3 regions of the Providencia sp. genome follow, and region 3 is predicted to be linked to each of the others. Evidence: predicted binding sites of a transcription regulator. Region 3 holds the regulator's gene; each other region holds the start of a gene.
What was found. The regulator Fur, encoded in region 3, represses iron uptake genes when iron is present. The targets are predictions, from matches to a motif close to ATAATAATGAGAACNACTATCAA.
Positions count from the first base shown of each region.

Region 1: a site for Fur is predicted at 1,732-1,754, ahead of ACTH6U_RS19025 (TonB-dependent hemoglobin/transferrin/lactoferrin family receptor). Genes of this name have one in related genera too.
Region 2: a site for Fur is predicted at 2,845-2,867, ahead of fepB (Fe2+-enterobactin ABC transporter substrate-binding protein). Genes of this name have one in related genera too.

Region 1 is NZ_JBQDNB010000034.1:25,756-32,448, reverse strand. It holds gene ACTH6U_RS19025 (TonB-dependent hemoglobin/transferrin/lactoferrin family receptor) at 1-1,717, opposite strand, end outside; gene ACTH6U_RS19020 (FecR family protein) at 1,853-2,812, opposite strand; gene ACTH6U_RS19015 (RNA polymerase sigma factor) at 2,815-3,312, opposite strand; gene ACTH6U_RS19010 (gluconeogenesis factor YvcK family protein) at 3,667-4,575, shown strand; gene ACTH6U_RS19005 (AEC family transporter) at 4,843-5,805, shown strand; gene glsA (glutaminase A) at 5,852-6,693, shown strand, end outside.
Region 2 is NZ_JBQDNB010000002.1:10,968-17,660, forward strand. It holds gene ACTH6U_RS01865 (FecCD family ABC transporter permease) at 1-822, opposite strand, end outside; gene ACTH6U_RS01870 (FecCD family ABC transporter permease) at 819-1,826, opposite strand; gene fepB (Fe2+-enterobactin ABC transporter substrate-binding protein) at 1,838-2,791, opposite strand; gene ACTH6U_RS01880 (NtaA/DmoA family FMN-dependent monooxygenase) at 2,906-4,201, shown strand; gene pdxK (pyridoxine/pyridoxal/pyridoxamine kinase) at 4,255-5,103, opposite strand; gene mdtJ (multidrug/spermidine efflux SMR transporter subunit MdtJ) at 5,759-6,187, shown strand; gene mdtI (multidrug/spermidine efflux SMR transporter subunit MdtI) at 6,190-6,522, shown strand; gene ACTH6U_RS01900 (RidA family protein) at 6,644-6,693, opposite strand, start outside.
Region 3 is NZ_JBQDNB010000006.1:100,580-107,272, reverse strand. It holds gene ycaO (30S ribosomal protein S12 methylthiotransferase accessory factor YcaO) at 1-166, opposite strand, end outside; gene ansB (L-asparaginase 2) at 362-1,405, shown strand; gene chiP (chitoporin ChiP) at 1,956-3,353, shown strand; gene ACTH6U_RS07155 (bactofilin family protein) at 3,617-4,132, opposite strand; gene fur (ferric iron uptake transcriptional regulator) at 4,906-5,358, opposite strand; gene fldA (flavodoxin FldA) at 5,541-6,068, opposite strand; gene ybfE (LexA regulated protein) at 6,219-6,512, opposite strand; gene ACTH6U_RS07135 (type I secretion system permease/ATPase) at 6,684-6,693, opposite strand, start outside.

The sequences.
Region 1 (6,693 bases), on a different contig from region 3:
CCTGGCATGCCCTAGAGCTCATGGCTTTACAAGGATTATCCTTGGTGTAAGGGTATGTCCGATACCCCATACTGGTTTGGCCTTTAAGGGTGTAATAATCATATCTCATCCCCCCTTCCAACGTTAACCAATCGTCATGCTCATAGGTCAGTGTTGTAAATAATGAACTAAGTGAACGCTTACCATCAGGTGTGACATTACCCGCGGAAGTCTGGGTTGAGCTACTGGAAGCCTTATCTTGAAATGTCTCAAATCCATAATGTGCTTTTAATACATTATTACGGTTAAATTCAATTTCTGAATGGTTTTCAAGTTGCAAGCCCTGCGTCTTAACTCGAGTATCAGTTTGATATCCATTTTTAAACACTACACTCGTCGCATACGTTTCGCTATCATCTTTCGTATCAACAAGATAAACCTTAGCTTTAAACTCTGTGCTCCATGGGCTATCACTATAACGGGTATAATCTAAAGAATAGTTCTTGGTATTAACATCACTAAATCCGCTGCTTTTCCAACCCAATGTATAGGGCCATGTATTCGACAAATTGGTCAGTGTCCCCGCATTCGGTGTCGCCACTTTTGTTTCTAGATAGTTAAACTGAACGCGTTGTGACTCATCAATATTCCAGCCTGCTTTGGCCAAATAAGAGGTCATTTGGTAATTACTATCAGTTATTTTATTATGCTTTAAATCATGGACCATCTGGTCATACAGGCCGATATCATTATTAATACGAATATTACCAATATCACCCTGTGTTCCTGGCTTATAATCTCCGAGTCGTCGCTCACTCGCAGCAAACAATAAATCTGCTTTTTCATTGCCTAACGCGATAGCACTACTGCCGATGAAGTGTGTATTATTAGTGCCAGTGCTGGCATGTATTTTACCGCCAAAGGTTTTGTCTTTAGTCAGAAAATCGGACGCATTGACGGTATTAAAAGTCGCCACACCACCCAAAGTACCACCACTGCCCATTCCGCTACTGTTGCCTTTTTGAATTTCCACACCAGATAGAAGTTCTGAGTCGATATACATGGTGCCATTACGCTGTCCATGACCACTCTTTTGGAAGTTTTGTCTCATCCCATCAATATTCATATTGACGCGTCCATAGTCTTGGACACCACGAATATTGACAGATAAAGACGGATCCTGCTGGCTGACACTCGAGTAAACGCCCGTTGTTAGTTCGAGCAAATCGGCAATGTGTTTAGGTGGTCTGTCTTCAATTTGTTTTTTACTGATGACACTCACAGAAGCTGGAGTGCTATACACCCAATCGCCTTGTTGAACTTGCGCAGCGGTAACAGTGATTTTATCTAATACCACTACTGATTTATCGCTGGATACTGTGGGTATACGGCTAATTGAAATACGGTTATTTTGAATATTATAATAGATTGGATTTGAGCCAATCAGTTGCCGTAATCCTTCCTTAAGCGATAAATTCCCCTGTATTGCATGGCTTTTTAGTCCAGCAACATCTTGGCTCTCAATTAATATTTCAACGTTTGCTTGTTGTGCATACTGTAAAAGTGCCTGCTCAAGAGATTGAGCTGGAATAGAAAACGAGATATTCGATTTCACTTGTTCAGTTTGCGATAGTTGTTCTGTCTGTGCATAACCCATAAACGGAACTGCAGGTAATGCCATCAATGCAAGGTGAACACAAAGTACGGATTTTTTATAATAATGTTTCTTCTGAGTCATTTCCCATCCCCAAGATGATAATGGTAATAAAAATCATAATCACTTAGATCAAGACGTAGAAAATAAAAAAACCCGTAAACAATTTTTTAATTAATTGTTATTTAATTATTGATTTAGTATATAAAACATAGAATATCAATAAATTAACGTAAAAAATGGCATTTCATAAATCGCTAAATTACGTGATGCCGCTAAGTTGGATAAAGCACCTTCAATTGATTTAACTTGAAAGACACCACTGACTCGCTGATCCGTTTGTGCCCCCAATAAAAAAATCGGCTTATCACGATAACGACTAATCTCAGCCACAACATCAGCTAATATACGTTGATGAAAAATAATTTGTCCCTGACGCCACGCTGTCGAATGTCGCTCTTCAAAGGTCGAAACAGGCCAAATCTGTTGTTGATAATGTGTCGAATCACCAGTATTAACTGTAACTTCTTGTCCCGATAATAAGTAAATTTTGACGCTGTGTTGATAAACACTGACATCAACTTGTTCATCATTATTGTCGACTAAAAATTCAGTACCCAGCGCTTGAATATAGCCTTCCTTTGCAGCAACACGAAAGGGGCGAGACTCGACCTTAGACACAGGGGCTGCGGTAAAATAAGCACGACCTGCCAGTAAGTTCACTTGTCGAAAATTATCATTAAAAGCAATGGTTAATTTCGCCCCGCTATCCAGATCAACTTGGCTGCCATCAGGAAGCGTAATTTGCATTACTTCACCAACTTTTGCTTGATAATCAGCAACCTCGTGAGTTCTTTCATACCAAAAAACCACAGATAGCACACTAAAAATGACTGCCGCAGCCATAGACAGCCAACTATAATGCCTTTTGGTTACCGCTTTCGAGCTTATTAATTTCTGTGTAGAGGTGGATGTAGGTATTGATTCTCTCGGCATTGATTCAGTCAAAGACCATAATTGTCGAGCATGACAATAGGCATCAAAATGCTGCTCTGATGCATTCATCCATAATTGGAATTGAAGTTCTTCTTCTGCCGTTAACTTATCTTGTGCAGTTTTTATCACCCATAATGCAGCCGTAGAATTAATATCTGAAGGTAAATCGGAAAAGTGAGCCATATTTAGTCTCTCCACTTATGAATGAGAACAGCCAATGCATTGGCTAAATGTTTCTCAACCGTACTCAATGAGAGATTTAGTAACTCAGCAACATCCAGTTGCGAAAGCCCTTCTTCACGATGTAATCGAAATATTTCTTGAGTTCTCTGAGGTAATGTACGCATTATCGACTGTATTTGGTTAATTTGTTGCTCTCTAATAGCCTGTGACTCAAGGCTTTTTATATTTGCAGGCAGTGCTTGCCACTGTTCATCACTGATAAGTACCGAGGGCTGTTTTTTTTGCTGCCGAAAATGATCTATCATTAAATTTTTTGCAATGCGATACAAATAAGCATCAAAATCTTGTACTGACGAGTGTTTCATCAATTCAGCCATACGCACAAAACTTTCCTGTGCAATATCCATACTTAAGCTATGGTCTTTAAGATACCCGTTCAGATAACGGCATAATGAAGAAGAATGACGTGCAAATAGGCATTGTAATTCAGAATCTGACATATAAGACTATAACGCCAATAATGAAAATGAGAATTATTTACATAATATCGTTAATTTCTCAAAATGGGAACTCCATGACGATTTTTTGTTCATCTTGATTAAGGTAAATACGGAATGTTCTCTTTTATTGTTTTTTATCACAGTAAATCAGCTAGCGATGATGTTTTATGGTAGATTAACGCCCAATAATTATAGACACGGCTTGTAAACCCGATTTATAGACCTATTTTCACTTGTTTATAAATTGCTTTTACCTATTTTTCATAATGATATTTTTCGTTTCGTTCATTCATTATGATAATAGGAAGTAGCTTAGCTTTATGGCGCTGAAAAATTAACTGATATAGGAATACTATGACGAATCGCAGTCTGACTGATCTCAGACATGTTGTCGCTCTTGGCGGCGGGCATGGACTTGGTCGTGTGATGTCTTCACTTTCATCTTTAGGCTCTCGTTTAACAGGTATTGTTACCACCACAGATAACGGTGGCTCAACAGGTCGAATTCGCCGTGCAGAAGGGGGAATTGCTTGGGGTGACATGCGTAACTGCCTAAACCAGTTAATTACAGAACCGTCTATTGCATCTGCCATGTTTGAATATCGTTTTGTCGGTAATGGTGAGCTTTCAGGACATAATTTAGGCAATCTAATGTTAAAATCATTAGATCATCTTAGTGTTCGTCCACTTGAGGCGATTAATTTAATTCGCAACATGCTTAAAGTAGATGCGCAGTTGATCCCGATGTCTGAGTCTCCAGTCGATTTAATGGCTATTGATGATATGGGTAATGAAGTTTATGGTGAAGTGAATGTCGATGCATTGATTGAACTCCCTAAAGAACTACGACTATATCCAACAGTCAAAGCCACCTCTGAAGCACTTCAAGCCATTCATCAAGCCGATTTAATTATTATTGGTCCGGGTAGTTTTTTTACGAGCTTAATGCCATTACTGCTGCTCAATGAGGTTGCGACTGCATTACGTGAGTGTAAAGCCCCGATGATTTATATTGGTAACCTCGGTAAAGAACTCAGCTCTTCCGCTGCGAATCTATCTTTACCTGAAAAATTACAAATGATGGAAAAGCATATTGGTTGTAAAAAAATAGATGCTTTAATCTTAGGTCCTCGCACCGATATTAGTACGATTAGCCATGACAGAAAAATCATTCAGCGCGTACTCGAAGCAGATGATATTCCTTATCGTCACGACAGAAAGTTGCTGCTTCAAGCCATCGAACAGACAGTGCCATTGCTATAAACACTCACATCGCTAGTCTCACTTAAAATTAATTATTACCGCCTTTCCCTGAAAGGTGGTTTATCTCCCCTCCCCATAAAAACCGTACAGAAATAGTACAATAGAAATAAAAATAAGCGAACTCATCTCAATTATTTTATTTTCTATTTCTATCTATTTGCACTATATTTTAAACATACCAATGTAGGGACTTATTAATTTAACTCGATAATAACAAACTTCTTAATATGACGACTCCATCATAAAACCATTTAGTTTTTAGGAAGTATGATAAAGATAAATTTAATTGGAGGATCAATGTTACAGGATTATGCTAATATATTAGTGCTTTTTCTGATAGTTGGAATCGGATTCATATTAGGAAAAATAAAATGGTTTAATCAAAATAGTAATAATGCGATGACAAAATTATTACTCAATATTACGCTCCCCTTAACACTTATATTGTCAATAATTCATGATTTTTCAAAAAAAGAATTCTTAACGTTATTACCCAATATTATCCTACCTTTTAGTTCAATACTCATACTGATGCTTCTTTCTTTTATTACTGCGTTAATCATTAAAATACCGAGAACAGATAGAGGGCTATTTGTTGGCCTCTGCTCAATGAGCAGCACAATTTTTTTTGGTATTCCAGTTGCACTTGCTGTTTACGGCTCTCATCTACTTCCTTATGCTTTGATGACCTATATCGCTCAGACTATCTTATATTGGACGCTAGGTATTTATTTACTCAAGAATGATAATGACACTCAAAAATTCGACCTATTCGTTACAATTAAAAATATTTTTACGCCACCTTTAATTGCCTTCATTATTGGTGTCATTTTGTTATTAAATCATATTGAAATCCCTTCATTTTTATCTTCGTTTGCTCACTATTTAAGTGGGATGACAGCGCCTATTGCAATGTTAATTATTGGGACAATAATTTATATTACTGGATTTAAAAACTTAAAGATAACACCCTATATTATCGTTATACTCATTTTTAGGTTTATCATTACTCCCGCAGTGGTTTTGTCACTAGGACTCTTACTACACATGCCAGTAATGATGATAAAAATTACTATATTAGTTTGTTCTTTGCCTATTCCAAATACGACGGTAATTTTAGCGAGTAAATATAAAGCCGATGTCATCCTTGCGACTCAATCACTCACGTTTTCCATTATTTTTTACTTATTATATATACCTATAATCCTATTACTGATTCATAAGATTTAGTCCACTGTCATTGAAAATAATATATATTTATTAAGGAATAACTTCTATGAGAGAGATAACAAAGCTTCAAAGCGCTGTAGATAAAGCATACCAAAATTTTCGTCATGATAATGGTGGGGCTAACGCTGACTACATCCCATTTTTAGCCCAAATAGACAGTCAACTTTGCGCATTATCAATTGTAACGGTACAAGGGGATGTTATTACCGCAGGAGATATACAGTACCGCTTTGCGCTTGAATCTATTTCAAAAGTTTGCACCTTAGCATTGGCTCTAGAAGATTATGATGCAAATACTATTCAAGAAAAAATAGGCGCAACACCAACAGGACTGCCGTTCAATTCAGTGATGGCATTAGAGTTACACGGTGAAAAACCTTTATCTCCTCTGGTTAATGCCGGTGCAATGTCGGCAGCGAGTATTATTAAAGCGCAATCAATCGAGGAACGCTGGCAACGAATTTTAGCGATACAACAAAAATTAGGTTCAAAAGATATTTATCTTTCAGATGAATTAAATCAATCCGAACAAACAACTAATTTCCATAATAGAGGTATTGCTTGGCTATTGTATTCTGCGGGTTATCTTTATTGCGACACAATGGAAGCCTGTGATGTTTATACACGCCAATGCTCAACACTCGTCACTACTGTAGAGCTAGCAACAATGGGGGCAACAATTGCTTCCGGAGGAAAAAATCCACTAACTCAAGAGCAAGTACTAAAACCCGATAATTGCACTCGAATACTGGCCGAAATGACGATGGAAGGCATGTACGATAGTTCCGGTGATTGGGCTTATACTGTTGGTCTACCTAGTAAAAGTGGTGTCGGTGGTGGGATATTAACTGTTATACCTGGCGTTATGGCAATCGCGGCATTCTCGCC
Region 2 (6,693 bases), on a different contig from region 3:
CGTTGCTAATGAGGCAAGTATGACTGCACTAAAAATCATCATCCAACGTACTCTCGGGACATTCACGCCTAGTTGTTGTGCCATATCATCCCCCATCTCCATTAAAGTGAGCGATTTGGCATATAGAACAATAAAGGGAATTAATAACAGTAAGCCAATATAAATAGGGTATACATGGAACCATGTTCGGGCATTGAGTGAGCCAGCAAGCCACAAATTGGCAATAGTTGCATTATCAATATTACCCTTAACAAGTAAAAAACTATTAAAAGCGTGTAAAATGGCACCAATACCAATACCGACAAGGATCAAGGTATAACCTGACATTACCCCATTTTTAAATGATAGAAAGTACACCAATAATGCGGTTAATAACCCACCCGCTAAAGTCGAAAAAGCAATAGCGGAAATACTGCCATTAAAGATAATTATTTGCAGTAGTGCGCCAGTTGCCGCACCAGTGGTAAAACCAATAAGATCTGGAGAGCCTAAAACATTTCGCGAAATAGATTGGAAAATTGCACCTGAAATACCAAGGGCTGCACCAACACCGATTGCAGTTAATAAACGTGGCAATCGAATATCCATGACTATTTTTTGTTGAATCGTTCCGTGTTCTTCACCTGTAAAGATACTGATTAACGTCGTGAAGTTGATAGGGAACTTTCCTGACGTGATTGCCCAAAAGCTTAATGACATAATTAATAGGAATAAAATGGTAGATATGAACATATCTCGAGGTGTGAAAACCCATGAAAATGAACGAAAATGCAAAACTAGGGTGCGATTGTGCCGACTCAATTTATTATTTTCACATTTCATAATGTTATGATCCGCCAGCGTTTTACGAGGTAGATAAAGAATGGTCCACCAATTAATGAAATCATAATGCCGACACTAATTTCACTCGGTGCGCCAATTATCCGCCCTAAGCAATCCGCAGCTAACATGAGTGTTGCACCTATTAACATCGACATTGGAAGAATGCGCCGATATTCACTTCCGACTAGACGTCGAGCAAAATGGGGAGCCGTTAATCCTAAAAAACTAATAGGGCCAACCGCTGCGGTTGCACTACCTGCGAGTAATACAATGGCCGTAGTTGAAAGTAACCAGACTCGGTTTTGATTTGTGCCTAACGTCTGGCTAAAATCATCACCTAAAGCGACAATATCTAATGATCTTGTTAATGAATAGGCGAGGATACTGCCTATTCCCACTAAAATCGAAATCGGGAAAAGTACCTCAAAACTTCTACCTTGCAAAGAGCCGACAACCCAGTGCCTAAATTGGTCAAATACGCGTTCATCGCTATTGACGGTCACCATATGGGTAATTGCGAGTAAGATTATTGACAGGGCAACCCCTGATAAGACCATTTTTACAGGATTTAACCCTTGGCGGATACCACCAAGAAGGTAGATGGCAATTCCAGCTAAAAATGCGCCGAGCAGACCAAACCACATATATACGGTAACATCAGTGATGCCAGTGAGTGCAATAACGGAAACAATAGCAACCATTGCACCTGCATTAATACCGAATAATCCAGGGTCGGCAAGAGGGTTACGGGTGAGGGCTTGCATTAACGTCCCCGCAGCACCTAAAGCAATACCGATAACAATAGCGAGTAACGTGCGAGGCAATCGTAAATAACGGACAAGAAGATGTTCACTATCTTGAGGATCAAAAAGCGTAAATGCGTGCCATGTAGTTGATATATCCACAGAACGACTACCTACGCATAAACTTATTATGGCAAATAGGAGTAAGAGTAAAAAACATCCTCGTACTCCCCAATTTGTTTGGCGATTAATGGAAGACATTGGCTTAAGTCTCACTGACCAAAACGCGAGACAATGTCATTAATCATCTCTTGGGCACTGTAATAATCAACACGAAATGAATTCACGCCTAGGCCATAAACTTGTTTATTTTTTACTGAAATGACATTTGCAAGGATAGGGTCTGCCATAAATGTTTCGGCTTCTTTTTCGGTTCCTCTCATTAAAAAGGTTGTTGGTGCGGTTAATTGAGTTAAGTGTTCGTATTGTGCCCAAACAAAGTCAGAAACAGGCTTATCTTTGGGCTGCCAATTGATATTTGCACTTTCAATGGTGAAGCCGAGTTGTTGTAACAAAATTGCATGAGGGCTGGTTGTTAATGAAATGGGGTTGACTGTACCGGGGCCAAAGTAGGAAACGATATTAACCTTACCTTTAGGTATTTTAAGCTTATTTTTACTTTCAGTTACTAAAGTTTTAAAGCGTTGTAAAACATCAGCCGCTTGTTGCTCCATACCTGTTGCTTGACCTAATTGTACGGCTAAGCTTTCCCAGCCTTGTTTGCCATAATCCAATACAATTGTAGGCGCAATTTGTTGAAATTGTGCCACTTGTGGATAAACCGTATCACCACCATTGATTGAAACAATGATTAAATCAGGTGCGACTAAGTAAGCCATCTCTAAATCAACGCTGCCAGCGGGCCAAAGTTTTTCAATACCTTTTTCTTTCGCAAGTTGATCCCATTGGGCAAAATACTGACCATTTGCTGCTGTTGAACTTGCGACTACAGGCGCATTAATTGCCAGTAAGGTTCCTGTAATGGAAACTGAAGCAGATAGGATACGCTTAGGCTGAGTTTTAATTTCGACAGAGGAACCGTCTACACTGGTAAAGGTGCGAGGCCATGATTGGCTATTAGCACCAACTTGGGTATTTGAGATCGCGTAACTCGAAAAATGAGTAAATAAAAACAATAAAATAGTGCAGGCAAGCGTTTTTAGCATGACAGATTTCCAAATTAAGCGGGTAATTATTAACACAATGAATAGTATTGTTAATGATAATCATAACTAATATCATTAGCAACAAACTGATTGGATAAAATAGGAAATGTGCGTGTGAATACACAAAAATCACTTTGTATTGGTCTGGCGCTATCACCGACTTGGTTATCGACTAAGAACGAGAAAAATCAAGATGTAAATAAGGCGCTAATTCTTTCATTACCTTATTATATGAATCTAGCCAAACGTGCGGAGGTTGCAAAACTAGATTTTCTATTTCGACCTGATGCACTTTTTTTAAATATTGATATATTGAATCAATCACCGGCTTTTGGTGGTTTAGACCCTTCGATATTAATAGCCGCTATTGTACAAGAAACTGATTATATTGGTTTTATTTCGACACTATCCACTTTATTTTATCCACCATTTATAGCAGCTAGACAATTACAGTCATTAAACTGGATAACTCAGGGACGGATAGGCTGGAATATCGTTACTGCCTTGAAAGGCCAAGAAAACTTTGGTCAAAAAGTTTTACCTGATTCACAGGAGCGATATGAAATCGCAAAGGAGTTTACGCAAGTATTGGAAGCACTTTGGCAAAGTTATCCGCATAGCAGCTTAGAAAATAAGGGTAGAGCGGATAGGGTTCAACAACCAATAAAACCTATTGAGCATCAAGGGCGCTTTTTTGAGGTTCAAGGCCCGTTAAATATTCCAGCTTATCCCGCTAAAATTCCTTATTTTCAAGCTGGAGCATCAGAGGCGGGGCGAGACTTTGCCGCTTCTACTGCAGACGGTATTTTTGCCGCAACCCCCGATATTGATTCTGCCATTGAATTTCGCCGTGATATTAGAGAGCGAGCGCAACAAATGGGGCGAGATGTAAATAGTATAAGAGTATTACCTGGTTTAAGTTTTTATATAGCGGCGACACGTGAAGAAGCATATCAGTGTTTTGAACAGCAGCATACGACACCTGACTTCAACAGACAATTTCGCTATATAGAGTCATTAATTGGTATTAATTTATCGTCGTTATCCCTCGATACCATTGTAACCGAAGCGATGATCCAGACGGATTTTAATTCATCATATAGCCAAACACATGCGCAGTTATTGCGGCGGTTTATTTGTCGTAATCAACCCACGGTTAAGGCGTTATTGGCCTCTCCAGAAGTAAATGGTTCCGCCCATTGGCGTATTATTGGTACTGTAGATGACATGGTTAATGAAATTGAAAATTGGAGCGCTTGCCAAGCTTGCGATGGTTTTATTGCATTACCTTGTGGTTCAGAGCAATCATTAAATTTATTTCTGGAGCAAGTGATTCCGAAATTACAAGAAAAAGGACTCTTCCGACAGGATTACCAAGAACAATCGTTATGGGAAAGGTTACGAGGTTAACCACTTATTTATGCTAACAGCCCCTACGGGGCTGCTGAATTTTTAATTTTTATTTATAAAACTAGTTCACTGCGACCTGTTGCGACCATATGAATAATCGCTTGTTCAATACGCAAGCATGCCATTTTTGCAGCATCAGGAACAGATAAACCAGCGAGTATTTGTGCTGTTAATTCTGCACCAAATAAATCACCGGTTCCTTTTGGTGTGACAGGGTAACGTTTGTGCTGGATGACTGCGACATCTTTTTGGGTCACGCAAACCACTTCAATACTGTCATCATCAGGCTGAAATGCACTCGTAATAATAACCCATTGAGTATGGCCTTTTAATAATGAACGAGCCGCATTCACTGCATCGTCTAAATTATTTATTTCTTGACCACTTAAAGTCATCAATTCAAATCGGTTAGGTATGATCCCGGTCGCTAGGGGGATCACGGCGTCGCGATAAACATCTGCAATCTCTGGGGGAATGTAAAAACCACTGTCTTCATCCCCCATCACAGGATCAACAATAACGGGTATTGTTGGACGTAAGTCACGAACGCAAGAAAGCCAATTAGCTAAATCTTGTGCTTTTTCTTTTGAACCTAAATAGCCGGTTAAAATGGCTTTAACGCTATCCAGACTACCTCGTTCAAGAAAACCTTTTAAATAACCACGAAACCATTCACCTGGTAACTCACCGCCATAGCAAGATGTATAGTGAGGTGTATTACTTAAAACGACAGTGGGGACAGCTGCGACTCGTAAGCCTTGTTTGCTCAATGCCGGAACTGCAATGCTATTGCCAACACTGCCGTAAACTACTTGGGATTGGATAGACACAACATCATAAGGAAGTGGGGTAGCATCTGCGGCATTTTGAAAACTATTAGAGGTAAGATTGAAAGTATCCATTTGTTTCTCTTCGGTGTATCTCATTCATATAACTCTATAAGAATCTGGTTCGTTTAAGTTGTCAATGGCAAACATGAGAATCGAGATCCATATGGCTTTTACAGCATAAAAAAGGGAAAAAACGATTTTTTTTACTCAAAACGTCGAACAGAAAATGTCATTATTATGGTTGGTTATTCGTATTTCATCTCATGATTCAATGGTTTGTTTGTATGTTAATGAATAATTATGCACTATATTATGCATTCTTTTTTGTGATATAAAAAATGTTTGTATTCATTGACTTAATGAAAATGGCATGCTAAAAATAGCAGGTAATCATTAATCAACATGAGGGTTCGGAGTAAATTGGATGGATGTCCATCTGATGAAATGAATAAGATATCATGCTTAGCTCAACTAGCGGCAAGATCAATAAGTCACAAAAAAGAACGTCACATAAGCTTTTCCTTTCAGCTATCCTTTCCAGTGAGCATTACTGGTGTGGTGCATTATAGCGTCTCTCTCTTATATTCATTCTGCTGAATAAAATCAGCAACTCGTTGTTATCGATTGAATTTATTAACAACTTTGCGGCTAGAGAATTAACTTAATTGTGAGTTTTATCTGTATAAAAAACAGACTAGCGTATGGTTGTGCTTAGAGGGACTATATAATGATTTATTGGATATTTTTAGCATTAGCTATCGTTACGGAAGTTATCGGCACATTATCAATGAAACATGCCAGCGTTAGCGGCGATTTTACTGGAATGGCAGTCATGTATGTGATGATTGCGACATCTTATGTTTTGTTAGCTATTGCAGTAAAAAAAGTAGCGCTCGGTGTGGCTTACGCATTGTGGGAAGGATTTGGTATTTTATTGATCACCACATTCAGTGTGATGTGGTTTGGTGAGTCTTTATCGCCAATGAAAATTGGTGGATTAGTATTACTGATCACCGGTATTGGATTGATTAAATCAGGAACGAAAAAAGCAACCGTGCGCGGTTCTGCGCAAAAAGTAAAACAAGTGGCAGAACACGCAGTAAATGTTGCAAAATCAGGGGCTTTACCACGTAGTGAAGCCAAGTCGGAGGCGTAATCATGGCCAGTCAATTTGAGTGGTGGCATGCAGCGTTTTTGATTTTAGCTGTAGTGTTAGAGATTATTGCGAACATTTTTTTAAAAATGTCTAATGGTTTTAAACGCTATTGGTTAGGTATTCTCTCTTTAGTTGCAGTACTTGGTGCATTTAGTTCATTGGCACAAGCAGTAAAAGGAATTGAATTATCAATTGCTTATGCACTTTGGGGTGCTTTCGGTATTATTGCAACGGTTGCTGCTGGTTGGATTTTGTTTAACCAGCGCCTCAACTATAAAGGTTGGGGGGGTATCGTACTGATGTTAGTGGGTATGGTATTGATAAAAATGTCTTAGTTCACAATATATCAATTAATTACAATAACTTGATATACCTAGCACTAAAACCAAGTGACATTATAAGCACAAAAAAAGCTTCTTTTTAAAGAAGCTTTTTTATTGATAATTTTTAAATCAATTAGTTAACTGCCGCAATGATTTTGATTTCAACTTTGTATTCAGGTTTCA
Region 3 (6,693 bases):
AAAGAGGACACTCTTTATCGCGAATATGCACTGACCAAACGTTTGGTACAGGGTTTAACCAAGACGCTTCTTCAATATCAAATCCCAATTTTTTTAATTTGGTTTGAAATGCATCAATGGAATCTTCAAGAGCGGCATCTTTGCCGGGTATAAATGTTTGGCTCATTGTCAGTCACTTGTAAATAGAGTGTTTCAGGCGGCCTATGATACGGATTTTTACCGCTGCGCTCACGCTTTTTATTCATTTCATTAAAAATCATCTGAAAGCTAAATATTTTTCCTAAAATAATTATATAGCTCACAACAACAGTACGCTAAAACCACATAATAACAGCAGGTTATTTAATTAAAGGAAAATAGGATGAAACACAGAAATAAAACACTACTTGCTACGCTGATTTCACTGTTTGCCGCTTCAGCATTAGCACAGCCAAATATTATGGTGCTTGCAACGGGCGGTACTATTGCAGGCGGTGGAGATTCTGCCACTTCATCAAGCTATCAAGCGGGTAAAGTTGGTATTGATGCTTTAATTAATGCGGTTCCAGAAACAAAAAAAATCGCCAATCTCAGTGGTGAGCAATTAGTGAATATTGGCTCTCAGGATATGAATGACCAAGTGTGGCTGACACTTGCTAAAAAAATTAATCAAGATTGTGATAAAACGGATGGTTTTGTTGTTACACATGGTACAGATACCTTAGAAGAAACGGCATTCTTTTTGGATCTAACGACAAATTGTAAAAAGCCGATTGTACTGGTTGGAGCAATGCGTCCTTCTACTGCGTTGGGTGCCGATGGGCCTTTAAATCTCTACAATGCGGTCGTATTAGCATCTGACAAGTCCGCAGGAGATCGTGGAGTATTGATGGTGATGAATGATAAAGTCATTCAAGGTCGAAATGTGGTTAAAATGAATACAACACAAGTGCAGGCATTTGATGCGGTTAATGCAGGGGCAGAAGGTTTTATTCATGATGGAAAAGTGACTTTTTATCAAGCAGCGCAACCACGTAGTGATAAAGCGGCATTTGACGTCAATAAACTCGAAAAACTCCCTGCGGTTGGTATTGTTTATAATTATGCCAATGCATCCGCAGCGCCTATCAAAGCACTGAGAGAAGAGGGTGTTGAAGGTATTGTGAGTGCAGGTGTTGGTAATGGTAATATGTATAAAACTATTTTTGAAGCTTTAGCTAATGCGGCAAAACAAGATGTCGTGGTTGTGCGCTCAAGCCGTGTAGCAACAGGTTATACCACGCGTAATGCGGAAGTGGATGATAATTTATATGGTTTTGTGGCATCAGAAAGACTTAATCCACAAAAAGCACGTGTATTATTGCAATTAGCTCTAACACAAACTAAAGATCCGAAACAAATTCAAGCCTTATTTGAGAAGTACTAATTTTTAACTGGTTTTTTATATATGAAGATCCGTAACAATATTGTTGCGGATTTTTTTTAAACAAATATCTATTATTGCTTATTATTTGTTATCAAAAAAAACAAAAAAAATATCTAAATATACTTGTAGCACTAATAGATTTTGACTCAATTAGGTCAATGTGGTGATAGTATTTAAGCAATTATACTAATACTTAACAAATAAGATGGCTAAATAGCAATTTTTAAGCTTTATTTCTGATGATTGAATATTGTTTTATTCTGTATTTTCTCTATTAGTTTTCTCTTTATTATTCTTATATTTCAATTTATTAAGGCTTGTTTTGGCATGATTTTGTTACTGGCAATTTGTATTGCTAAATAATATTAATGTGTCATCGATCATGTTTTGGCAATAAAACTAATATCGATGTTGATAATTCGTGTCGCGAAAAATAGGCTAATAGCATCACAAATGACATCAGTTATTGTGAGTAATTAGATTCAAATTGAAAATTAAGTCGTATTTTGGCCGAACAATAATTCTAAAAAAATATTAGAGGAAATACAGAATGGTTAATAAATTTGTCAATCCTGGCAGGAAGTTGCTCGTCTTAAAAATAGCGATAGCAATGCTTCCTATTGGTTACCAACCTATAATGTACGCAGAACAATTTCTTGATGATTCAAAGCTAACAGGTGGATTGTATTATTGGCAGCGAGATCGTTCGCGTAAAGATTTAAATCCAAGCAGTGATAAATATAATAAATATGCAGATAACCTTAAGCACTCAACATTTAATGCCAATCTTGATTTTTCGTCTGGCTATTTTCAAGATGTAATTGGGTTGGATCTCGCTGCGTTCACAGCAATCGAACTATCAAATAGTGGTCCGGCAGCACCAAATGAAATCGGTTTTAGTGATGCAAGATCGCGTTGGGATGAAAAATATACTGGTGATAGAAGTGGTGTCAGTATTTATAAAGCGGCTGCCAAAATGAAATATGGTCCTTTCTGGGGGAGAGGGGGTTATATTCAACCGACAGGACAAACGTTATTAGCATCTCACTGGAGTTACATGCCTGGAACATATCGAGGGCTAGAAGTTGGTGCTGTTTTTGATTTTGAGCAAAATGGTGAGCTCAGCGCATCTTATATGTGGACTGACCGCTATAAAGCGCCTTGGTATACTGAAATGTATAATTTTAGAGAGGCGGATGGACAAACAGGGATCAGTTATTTACATGCAATTGGCTTTAAATATGATTTCAAAAACTCATTAGTGCTTGAGGGTTCTTATGGTCAAGCTAAGGGTTATATGGATCAGTATTTTGCTAAAGCATCTTATGCGGTTCCAATTGCTGACCGAGATTTACGTATGTCTTATCAGTTCTACGGTTCTGAAGATAAGGTCACTGATGGTGGTGTGAATGATGTTTATGATGGATTAGCTTGGTTACAAGCGATGACCTTAGGTTATACCTATGAGCAATTCGACTTTAAAGTGGAAGGAACTTACGTTAAAGCAGAAGGAAATCAAGGGTATTTCTTACAACGTATGACCCCAGGTTGGGCGACTTCAAACGGACGCATGGACATTTGGTGGGATGGCCGTTCAGATTGGAATGCGAATAATGAAAAGGCATTATATGCAGGTGTTATGTATGATTTGAAAAATTGGGATTTAGCGGGTTGGAAAGTTGGAACCTCATATATCTATGGCTGGGATGCGAAACCTAGTACTAACACGCAGTATGCACAAGATGTACGCCTAAAAGAGAGTGCTTGGAATTTTGATATACTGTATACCGTTCAAACTGGACGAGCAAAAGACACTTCATTTAAATTACATTTTACCAAGTATGATAATCATACCGATATTCCTAGCTGGGGTGGTGGATATGGTAATATTTTCCAAGATGAAAAAGATATTAAGTTTATGGTTATGATGCCATTTACTATTTTCTAAAATTAGCCTATTTGGTTTGAGTCACTGTCATAAATTAATTATGGCAGTAACTTACCAAAATAAGTGATACAAAAACGATTAGCATATATATTAATAATCAATTTAATGAGCATAATAAAAAAATGCACTTATATCGATTAATTGTGGACTAACTAATAGTTAATTAAGTATAAAAAAACAAGATGAATGTTTGTCATCTTGTTTTTTATTTATAATATTATGTTTATAACGCTCATTATGGATATAGATAAAGGAGTCATTTGTTATAATGATGCAATGTTTTTTTCAGGTACTTCTTGTTTAATTTTATCTTTTAGTACAGTCACTTTTTCTGCCTGTATTGCTGCATTTTTTACTTTTGCCTGCCCTGATAATATGCCACCTTTTTTAATCGACAAACTGGTATATTGGATAACGCCGTGAATCTCACCATTGTTCTCGATACTAATTGAATCAGATAAGCATTCACCTTCAACTTTGCCATTAACAACGAGTTCTTTGCTGGTTATATTTCCGGTGACTTGACCATTTAACATTACTTTAACAGTATTATCTTTTCCTGTGATATTTCCAATCACTTTACCATAGATATGAACGAGTTCATTTGCCGTAATATTACCTTCAAATACAACGTCTCTAGCAATTATAGTATTGGTTTTTTCTTCACTTACTGTCGGTGTTGACACGCCAGTTTGTTCTTCTCTCATTGGTATGATCTCTGGTTGAGTCGTTGATATGGCATTTTCTGGTGCTGATTTATTTTGTTTTCTGGTGAACATTTTACTTACCTTTTTCTGATTAAAGTATAAGACCAAGAACAGAATTGATAATACAAATGAAAATAGGCTCAGGGTAGAGCGACTAAAAATCCATGCTATCAAAGTAAGAAACCAGAAGAAAAAACTAGTATTAATAAAAAGATATGATTTTCTCATTACTTAATCTCTTACAAATTATTATAACGACTGAATAAAACATAAGGTAATTAGGTTACAGAAAGTTAACTTAATTCTATTGTTACAATTAAAACGCGTATTTATTTTAATTTTTTGAGTGTAGGATTTCATAACGCTAAGATAATTTAACTCTAATTTAGCGTATTGTGTGTAAGACTTTATTGGTATTAATTTTGTGTATATGAAGTAAACAAAATAAAGTGCCTTTAACGTATTATCCTGTGTCTTATGTATTAGTAAGGATAAGATAATTAGCCAATTAATATAAAGGATTTAAACTGAATTGCAACACATTATAGCTTAGCTTTATTTTTAACATTAAAGCAGATAATAAAAGTTATAAATTAAGTACTTAAGTCAACTATTGGTGCTTTTTACTGTTAGAGATAGATTAAATATATGAGATTCTTAAAAGGTGCGTTAGATGTTTTTTTATGGCGCTAAATAAATGAATTTAAGCGTTGTTGTGATAAATAATGATGGCAGTTAGATGAGCTATATAAAAAAAATACCTGATAACTTTAGGCTATCAGGTATTTTAAGATTTAATCGTAACATTACTGTAACGTCATCGACATCACGATAAGTGTACTAAGTTATTCTTTTGCTTCATGTGCATCAGCATTACTACGGCAGTCATTACCATCGGTGCAGTGGCCATAGAGGTACAAGCTATGGTTAGATAGCTTAATTCCGTGGCGTGCAGCGATATTTCTCTGACGAGTTTCAATTGATTCATCAGTAAACTCAATCACTTTTCCACAATCCAAACAGATTAAGTGGTCATGGTGATGCTGCTGAGTTAATTCGAATACAGATTTTCCACCCTCGAAATTATGACGGGTGACAATACCTGCATCATCAAATTGGTTTAATACACGGTATACCGTAGCCAACCCGATCTCTTCACCAATATCAATTAGCTTTTTATAGAGATCTTCCGCACTGACGTGATGGCACTCAGGCTCCTGAAGTACTTCCAGAATTTTTAATCTAGGAAGAGTGACTTTGAGTCCAGCATTTTTCAATGCTTTATTGTTGTCTGTCATGCGGGTTTGTCCTGTATCTTGAATCATGAATTTAACAATAATGAGACATTTTTAACATAAATCCAGTTGTCTTCTAAACTGATTTACAATTATAGGCATGGAAAACAAAAATAGAAACCATGTATTGTCTCATTATTATAATTATATTCTAAGAGCTTACTGATTAAGCTCTTAATTGAGCATTAGCCAATAATTTCAGCAAGAGACATTTCTTCAGAGATCTGTTTTACCCATGCATCAACACGTTCATCAGTCAGCTCTGGCTGGCGATCTTCATCAATTGCTAGGCCGATAAAATGGTTATCATCAGCCATACCTTTAGATACTTCAAAGTTATAACCTTGAGTCGGCCAATGACCTACGATAACAGCGCCTCTTGGCTCGATAATATCGCGGATAGTTCCCATCGCATCGCAGAAGTATTCCGCATAATCTTCTTGGTCACCACAACCAAATAGTGCGACAAGTTTGCCTTCAAAATTAATTTCTTCGAGCGTTGGGAAAAAATCATCCCAATCACATTGAGCTTCACCGTAATACCAAGTCGGGATACCAAGAAGTAGGATATCAAAAGCCTCGATGTCTTCTTTGCTACATTTAGCAATATCGTGGATTTCTGCAACGTCCTTGCCTAATCTTTCTTGGATCATTTTGGCAATATTTTCTGTGTTACCTGTATCACTTCCGAAGAAAATGCCGATGACTGCCATAAAGTGATTAACCTCTTGTTTTTCTAGCAGCTTTAACATTTATCGCCTGCTAGAACTAAATTAGAACGAAAGTAAGTATAATTTTACGCCCTATTTTGGCGAAAAAACGTTGATAAGTCTGTCAAATTTGTGTGATTCATCAAGATGAAATTATTTGTTTGTTGCCTCAGAGGTTTGCTCTAGTTGAGACATCAATATTTCTTCAATTAATTCACTACGGCTTATATTTTTTTCTTCAGCTAACTGATTCAATACCGCGACAGCTTCTTCATTTAGTTTTAGTTCAACTCTGCGTAATCCATTGACTTTATCGCGTTTAAGTTGATTACGTTTGTTGATTCTTAATTGTTCATCCCGCGATAGCGGGCTAGTTTTAGGTCGCCCAGGCCTACGTTCCTCGGCGAACAAATCCAGTGTAGTGCGATCAGTTTGTTCTTTTGCCATATCTATTATTGCTAAAGGAGGGGTGTGCCAGTAATTCAGCGCGCAATGATACCCTAGCTGATTCTGTAGTGCCATAGTTGCATACATGCTCAAAGGACTTGATAGATTAAAAAAAAGGCACTTTTAATAAAAAAGCATCACTTGCTATATTAGTGATGCTTTTTTGTACTGTTATTGAGTT